DNA from 2 places in the Paenibacillus sp. J22P15 genome. Region 1 is predicted to be linked to the other one. Evidence: riboswitches for the same ligand, from Rfam matches in the RefSeq annotation. Region 1 holds a riboswitch; the other holds the start of a gene.
The links. Region 1 has a riboswitch for preQ1 ahead of AC0YN6_RS12475 (queuosine precursor transporter). Riboswitches for the same ligand answer to the same signal wherever they lie in the genome.
Positions count from the first base shown of each region.

Region 2: another riboswitch for preQ1. It lies ahead of queC (7-cyano-7-deazaguanine synthase QueC); the one in region 1 lies ahead of AC0YN6_RS12475 (queuosine precursor transporter).

Region 1 covers NZ_JBWDNT010000004.1:303,295-307,712, reverse strand. The annotation lists gene AC0YN6_RS12485 (helix-turn-helix domain-containing protein) at 1-612, shown strand, start outside; gene helD (RNA polymerase recycling motor HelD) at 615-2,942, opposite strand; PreQ1 riboswitch class I at 3,130-3,174, shown strand; gene AC0YN6_RS12475 (queuosine precursor transporter) at 3,184-3,909, shown strand; gene AC0YN6_RS12470 (alpha/beta hydrolase) at 4,005-4,418, opposite strand, start outside.
Region 2 covers NZ_JBWDNT010000004.1:131,641-136,058, reverse strand. The annotation lists gene queE (7-carboxy-7-deazaguanine synthase QueE) at 1-146, opposite strand, end outside; gene queD (6-carboxytetrahydropterin synthase QueD) at 149-586, opposite strand; gene queC (7-cyano-7-deazaguanine synthase QueC) at 586-1,239, opposite strand; PreQ1 riboswitch class I at 1,387-1,430, opposite strand; gene AC0YN6_RS11615 (hypothetical protein) at 1,556-2,077, opposite strand; gene AC0YN6_RS11610 (DJ-1/PfpI family protein) at 2,231-2,812, shown strand; gene AC0YN6_RS11605 (HAD family hydrolase) at 2,867-3,529, shown strand; gene AC0YN6_RS11600 (J domain-containing protein) at 3,719-4,418, shown strand, end outside.

The DNA.
Region 1 (4,418 bases):
GAAACACACCACCACGCTTTTATCATATTCGAGGATTTAACTCCTTACAAGTGGATCGAGCAACAATCACAAATAAATAAAATATTGATTAGCGGAATTATAGACAGACATCACCATGTTTGGTTTCTAAGAGACAATCTATCTCCCTTTATGACAGAATCTTACCAACAAATGCAACACGAAACGCTGCTGCAATTCATTGCCGATACAGATCATGGGAAAATACTCAACATTATAAAAGAAGCCCATCTGCTAAAAAAAGAAAGAAGCATTACCCTTAGAACGAGCAAATTGGACGGGGTCGAGTTTGAATTGTCCGCCTCATTCACTCCTATTATCGATGGGTTTGGAGATGTATCGGAGTTTGCTTTCGTCATTTGGGATATGCGTCCTGTAGATGACAAGATAGAAGCCTCGATGAAGCTTCGAATATGGATGGCTAAACGAGATATAACCGTCGGTTACCTCTCCTCTTTAACTGGGATTTCCATTCAGACGATTTCCAAGCTGCGAAACGGAAAAATTTTGAAGCCCCAAAGACTCACAGCAGAGCTGATTGCTTCGGAGCTTCAAGTGGACGTTCATGAAATATGGTCAGAGATTAGAAGGTAAAACTAACGGACAAAGGCGGTGAGCTCCTTCGTATGGAAAAGATGGAGCTCATGCATCGCTCTCGTGCAAGCTGTATAAAATAATTTTCTTTCGCTTTCACGCCCATAATATTCATTGCTTGCATTGCTGATTACAACAGCATCAAACTCGACACCTTTGGCTAAATACGAAGGAATCACAATGATCCCTTTCTCAAACGTCACGGTTTCTTTCTCCACAAGGCGGAGTTTAGGGAAGTACGACTGCAATGAAGCATACATACGTTTGCTTTCTTCCGCCGTTTTGCAAATGACTGCAATCGAATGATATCCACTCATAACCAGCTGGTTAATTCGGTCCTGAATGCTGCTCACGAGCTGAATATCATTCTCCACTTTAGTTATGGTTGGCTCAGCACCGTCTCGATTAAAAGCCTCAATTTGATCGCCACCTTCAATCATCCGACTCGTAAATGCCACAATCGGTCTAGTTGAGCGATAGCTTCTTGTTAGTACAATCTTCTCTGTTTCTTCCTCACTGTAAAGCTCCGACAATGGCTCAAATCCATTTCCTGTCACTGCATGTGCAAATATAGATTGATTTAGATCTCCGAGCACACTCATTTTACAATTCGGAAAAATACGCTTTAAATAATGATATTGAAATGGTGAATAGTCCTGTGCTTCATCAATAAATAAATGTTTAACCAATGTGTTTGTTTGAAACCCTTCTAGCTTTTCCTTTAAATACAAATACGGTGTTGCATCCTCGTAATAAATTTCTTTATTATCTAGTTTTGCAATCGTTTGTTCGCTAATTTCTTTCCATTTATCAGGAAGATTATATTCACTTTTCTCAAATATTTCTAACCTATTCGCGTCATCCTCGAATATACGCTTATAAATGGCCGGCACATCCAAAAACATTAAACGCTTCACTCTTCTACGGAGCTTTTTGAATTTCTGCTGCACTACCATTGCTGCTAAATAATCTCTTTCTGCGTCAAAATCATTAAAGGAATTTCCCGCGAAATGTTTCTTTTTCTCGAGATCTTCAAATGCTTTCACATAGGCTTCTTGATCAAGCAGCTCAATCTCATCTTGAACCCAGTCCTGTTCGCGTTCCTCGCGGCTTAGTCTCGTCAGCTCTCTTAGCATCCATTCCGATGTAAAGCGCATACGATTGCCAATTGAGATTGAACGATCATGCGAATAAAATTGCTCTGCGATTGCTGATGCTGAAATTAAGGTGCGGCCCTTAAATGTTACCGACTTAAAGGCGAGGCCCGATTCACCTAGCTCAATTGCATAACGATCGATTAAATGCATAAATAAGAGGCTTGATTTATAAGTAATAGCAGCAATCCTAGCATCATAGCCTTGTTCCTCAACAGCTGCCAGCGTATATTCCATCTGTGAGAAAGGGTCTTCCAGCGCAAACGTTTGGCCTAGTCGGTGCTCCAAATACTGCTGATACGTCGTTTGCTGCATATTTTGCTCGCCAAGCTCAGGCAGCACCGTTGCCACATAACTGTTGAACATTGGATTAGGAGAAAACAAAACGATTTGATTGGCATTTAACCAACCGCGATAACGGTAAAGCAGATAGGCAACACGTTGGAGAGCTGCAGATGTTTTCCCGCTTCCGGCAGCGCCTTGTACGATGAGAAGTCTTGCACTTTCATTACGAATAATACGGTTTTGCTCACGCTGAATCGTAGCTACAATGCTCTTCATTTGGGCATCAGACTGCTTGCCTAGTACTTCCTGAAGCAGCTCATCACCGATTGTGACGCCTGTATCAAACATGCTGCGAATTTGGGCATCACGTATTATAAATTGACGCTTGAGCGACATATCGCCCGCGATTGACCCGCTTGGTGTTTCATATTTCACAGGTCCAGGACCATAATCGTAATAAAGACTTGATACAGGCGCGCGCCAATCGTAGATCAGGTACTCATCGCAACTTTCATCCAGCAGAGAGCCTACACCTAAATAGATCGCCTCTGATTCCGCTTGGCCTTCCTCTTGCACATCAATTCTTCCGAAATAAGGGGAATGCTCCAGCTTATAAAGTGTTTTCAGCTGTTCTTCCGCGTGCCGATGACTTCTTTCTCGCTCTGAGAGCACTTCTGCTTGCTGCTTCATGCTAGCATGCGATTCTGCTGATTCAGCCACATCCTCGAAATTAAGTGTTACATCATCCCAGAAATTACGCCGAATATCAACGATATCCTCGCGCATACCGCTAATTTGACCGCTAAATTGTTCTATGCGAGTGCGAATGATATCCGTCACTTCTTTTACACGCTGCTGCTCTTGCTCCAGCTGATCATTAGAATTAGTCACAATACCACCCCTTAGCTTATTAGTAAGGTTAACCAAGTCTTTGGCATACCATGTTTTAAAACGTATCATCCATTTTACCATCTTCTGTCGTCCAATTGATACAGCTTTGAAAAGTTATTGCCCCGCTCCATAGAAGCGTTTATAATGACAAAGGCAGAAAAACAAGTCAACATACACATCAGTCATACTATTCGCGGTTCGAAAACTCCCGCGTTAACAAAACTAGGAGGAAACATGCAATATGTTTAATTTATGGTTCGGTGCGATCTTCATGCTCGTGCATTTTTCGTTATTTCTTCTTTCCTATCGTTTTTTTGGTCGGATCGGCATTTATGCTTGGATCGGCATGGCGACAGTGCTAGCTAACATTCAAGTTGTGAAAACAATCGACATCCACGCTTTCGGCATGATCATTGCAATTACGCTCGGCAACACGATGTACGGCACAATTTATTTAGCCTCAGACCTACTTAATGAGAAGTATGGTGAGAAAGCAGCCAAAAAAGCGGTTTGGTTCGGTTTCTTTACACTTATCACTACGACCATTATTATGCAAATGGCACTTCTGTTTAATCCTTTAAACGAAGAGTTCCCGCTTCAGGTTCAAGGCGCTATGGAAACCTTATTCGGGTTAATGCCACGAATTGCTTTAGCGAGTTTATGTGCTTATTTTGTCAGCCAATTCCTAGACGTCAAAATTTATTCGACATTAAAGCGATTGTGCCCTGCTCCGAATCAGCTTTGGATTCGCAATAATGGAAGCACTGCAGTCAGTCAGCTTGTTGATACTTTTATTTTTTGCACCATTGCTTTCGCAGGTGCGCCAGGATACGACAGCAAGCTTTGGCTCTCCATTTTTCTGTCGACTTATGTCATTAAATTTATCGTATCGATTTGTTCAACACCATTCTTATACGCAGCAAGAAGCTTTACCTTTAAAGATGAAAAGGAAAGCGCAGCGAGCTAAGCTATTTCATAAGCCAAGGACGCTGCATATTCATATAAAGCTGTAAAAGCGGGATGCCTTCTGCCAGGCATCCCGCTTTCTTATTTTATCCTTACTTATGACATAAATCCGATATCATCAAGCATTACTTTACCTGGGCCATTGACGAAACGAAACGTAATTCGGCTAATCTCATCTGCTTTGATCGATAATACGTCAGAACTGAATAGCTCAAGCGGCAGCATATAGGTTTGAAATACAGGTTCAGTAGACTCCTTATATTTTTCCTCCTTTACGCGTTCCTCCAGCCACGGAATTGACATAAACGCTGTGTATGTTGGCGGAGCCACCGGCATAACCTCGTCCAGCACCAGTTCTCGGCTCTCCCCCTCAGTCGTAGTCAGTTCGATTTCAATGATTGGAAGCGGCGGCTGCTCGGGCTCCGCTACAGCATCATTTGACGATGCTGCCTTTTCTTCTTTTTCGATCAAATCACGCTCAAGATTTGCCATCGAGAATACTAGGTTGCC
Region 2 (4,418 bases), 170 kb from region 1:
CAAGTAAATGCCGAATCACACCAAGAGCAGCTATAATCGCAGCCCGCAGTACGAACGAACATCGTTTTGCGGCCAATGACCATGCCTTCTCCCTGAACGGTCGGTCCAAACACTTCCATAACAGGAATTCGTTTGTTATCTGGCATTGTTAGACCTCCATCCGCTTCGGACGATAGATACAGTAGCTCGTCGGCGTTTCTCGGAGATATACTTGAACACACTGAGGCCGATTTACAGTGCCATCTAAATAGCGTTGCACGATGTCGGCAATTGTTCGTGCCACCACTTCAGTCGTAGGAAAACGGTCGGGCAATACATTACTGAAGCTTTCTTCGTCATCATTAAGTAAAGAATGATCGAAACGATCATGAATCAACCGTTTAATTATCGCGAAATTGACAAGAAAGCCTGATTCATCAAGCTCATCTCCCACAACCGTCACATTGGCATAGTACGTATGACCATGAATCTCTCGACATTTACCAGCTTCCTCAGCGGGAACAAAGTGTGCCGCCGCAAAATGAAAATCTTTGTTGAGTTCATAACAATAGCTATGCTGCACTACTGGATAAATCTGCTGCATCATCATTGCTTCACCTTGAGCAGATAATCATCCAGCCCATTCCTACGAAGCTGACAAGCCGGACACTCTCCGCAGCCATCCGCCATTATGCCGTTATAGCAAGTTAACGTCCGTGTACGTACAAATTCGAATGCACCAAGCTCCGCTGCAAGCTCCCATGTTTCAGCTTTATTCAGCCACATCAGAGGTGTATCGATTACAAACGGGTAATCCATCGATAAGTTCAACGTCACATTCAACGACTTCACGAAGATATCCCGGCAATCGGGGTACCCGCTAAAGTCCGTTTCGCATACGCCTGTTACGATATGTTTCGCGCCAAGCTGCTTTGCCAGCACCGCTGCAAAAGTTAGAAATAAAAGATTACGTCCATCGACGAAGGTGGTTGGAAGCTCCCCTTCTTTTTGCTCGATCGCGATCTCTTCTCTTGTGAGCGCATTAGGAGCTAATTGATTAAGTAGAGACATATCCAGTATGTGATGCTTAATCTTTAGTTCCTTGGCAATATCCGCTGCACATTCGAGCTCAAGCTTATGCCTCTGCCCATAGTTGAAAGTAACGGCCTCTACTTCCGAGAATCGCTCCATTGCCCAAAATAAACATGTCGTGCTGTCCTGACCGCCGCTGAACACAACGACTGCTTTTTCCTTTTTCATGCTGCATCTCCCTCTCTTAGTTGAGAAGATCGAGATCGCTTGTCATCCTTCATATGTAGATAAAAAACCAAAGAAACGGCGCGAAGCGTTGTGGAACCCGCTTCGCGCCGAACGCGAAAACGACGATGTCACCTGATGGGACAATCGTTTCGCATAGTTTTTTATAGAGGGAGTTCGCGAACCTCTCCCGATAGCTAATATTGTCTTTAGACAATAGCATCGGAGTTTCTTCTTCAGTTGTTCATTCTCAAAACTATAGCACAGCTTCATCATTAAAGAAACATACAGTAATTAACTGCGACGTGACAGGCAATGCCTACGCGCCAACGTCCTTCAGCTTCGTTAATGTCCTTAGAACATGATCGATTAGATCCGGGATGTCCTCCATTTGCTCTTCGCTAATCTTACGACTAAAGCTCAGCTCAATAACATTCCAATAAACAGGTGCTTCGGAACCGTATAGATAACTAATGGTTTGTGTAGGCTCAATATCCGGCTCCCAAATATGCTGCATCACTTGTTTAATTTCATCGCATTGCTTCGCAACATTAATCATCTGCATGAAAAAACGTATACGCAGCGTACATGCCGGTGTCTCACCCGTCAGCTCCAATATTTCAGCTGCCAAATCCTTCAGGGACGCAGTAAGCTGAATTTCTGCAGACACCTCTCCGTACTCAGCCAGCTTAAATTGAAGCGTGAATTCGCGCGACATAACCGCAAGCTCCAAACGATCTATCCGATTAATGATATCTATCTTTCGATCCAGCGTATCCAAATCATACAGCTGATTCTCGAAGGCTACTTTCAAGTTTTCATAAACAGTTGGATCAAACATCGATTTCCCTCACTTTTGAATACATTCTCGTCTTCGTTATTGTAGTCGATAAGAGCAATAGAATCGAGCCTTCTTAGCTTTTTTCGTGTTTTGAACTATACCAGCGGAAGGTTTTGTAATATTATTGCAATAAAGAAACGGGGTGCAGCAAGGATGAAAATTGCCTTTATTTTATTTAACGGAGTAACTTTCTTGGATTTCGTAGGCTTCTACGATGTGATCACTCGCTTTAAGTATTTTGAAGCAACGAAACAATTCACCTGGGATATCTGCGCACTGCAGGAAGAAATTACGGATGAGCTTGGCATGACAATTAAAGTCAATCAAATCAAACCAGATCTAGCGCAGTATGATCTTATCTTCATACCTGGAGGGCTTGGAACAAGAGCACTGAGATATGATGAGTCATTTACAGCATGGATGAAGGAAGCAGCACAGGCACAATACCTCATCTCCGTTTGCACAGGCTCATTACTGCTTGGTGCAGCTGGCTATTTGACAAATAAAAAAGCGACCACGCATCCTTACGCCTATGATCTATTGAAACCTTACTGCAATGAAGTTATTCACTCCCGTATTGTGCGAGACGGCAATGTCATTACGGCTGGAGGCGTCGCCACTTCTATTGATTTAGGCCTTTATGTCATTGGGCTTTTCTTATCGGAGCATGATGTAAAAAACATAAAAAAACAAATGGATTATCCCTACGAAATGGAAGACCTAGCGACTTATTAATCGTCTACGAGTGATGCATTATCGGTTATCGATAAAATAGACGGAGGTGAAACGTTGAGTACAATTGATACAGTTATCTTTGACCTCGACCAAACATTGCTTGATAAAGAGCAATCTTTGATCAACTTTGCAAAATATCAGTACAAACAATTTTCTTTACATCGTTTCATTGCCGACAAGAGTATTTTCATTGCGAAGTTCACACAATTAAATAACATTGTCATGCCCAAAGAGGAAGTTTATAACGAGTTGATCGAAATCTTCAGTCTGGAGAAAACATTATTTAATACACTATTGGATGATTTAAATAGTAATTTCCATTTATACAGTATCGGATTTTCGGGCTTGAATGAAATGCTTCACACTTTAAAGGCAAGTGGTTATAAATTAGGTATGATTACGAATGGCAGAGAGTTTTATCAAAGAAACAAAATTATTTCACTTGGCATAATGGAGTTTTTTGATGATATTGTCATTTCAGGAGCAGTCAATTTGAGAAAACCGGATCATGCTATTTTTCAACTTTCACTTTCTAATTTGAATTCTTCATCTGAACGGTCCGTTTTCATTGGTGATAATCTGAAGGCTGATATCATTCCTTCTAATGAAGTCGGGATGCGAACGATACTAAAAAGCAATGACTATACTCATAACTATCAAGGTGCTATTTGTAATGATTTATTTGAGATCCCTACATTAATCAAAGGTTTTTTCTAAAAAAAGCGAGAGGACAGCCGTTAAGCTGTCCTCTCGCGTTTCTTTTTAAGGGGATACCTGAGCATTGCCGATTCCAAATTTGAATGAAATCAAATGAGTATTTTCGCCAAAATTTGCGTTAAGCGTGGAATTCCGTATACTAATAGATAGGAATCATATAGGAGCTACTTACTAATTGAGGTGACACAAGTGGACGAATTAAAAAAGGCCTATGAGACAATGGGGCTGCCAGAACTTGCGGCCAAAGAAGAAGTGGAAAAGCGTTATACGATACTTATGCGCCAATCCCGTTCTAGAACACAGCACCAGAAGGACGATGCAGGGGATTCTGATGATTCTTTTGCAAGCGTTACACAAGCGTATCGGCTAATTCTCGATTATGAGGATCGTAAGTTAACGGATGCGTTCAACGAACAAGAATACGGAAAATTCAAGAAAATGGCTGGACAAGCTCAGAAAATGGATCATTTCTGGCGCTATTACAAACTTCACACGCTTGGGGCAATTGCAGCAGTAGCACTTATTATTTATGGCGTGATCAGCTTTATGAACTACCGCGAAGAGCAAGAGCGACTTGCTAATCTGCCGCCTGTCGATTTGAGCATCTCATTCATGGGTAATTACATGTTGAAGGATGATGCGCCTGAGAAGGAAGCAATTGAAACCGCTCTTTTGACAGCGTTTCCCGAATGGCAAAGGTTTGTTTCAACATTAACTTTAGTACCTAAGGACCAACAATCCCAATATGCCTATTTGCAGAAAGCAGTGCTCGTCTTAGCAACTGAGCACCCGGATGTATATATTATGGATGAAAGCATTTTTCAGTGGGTCGGAATTCAGGGGGTACTTATGCCGCTGGACGATCTCGTTAACGGTGAGTTAAAGCCGC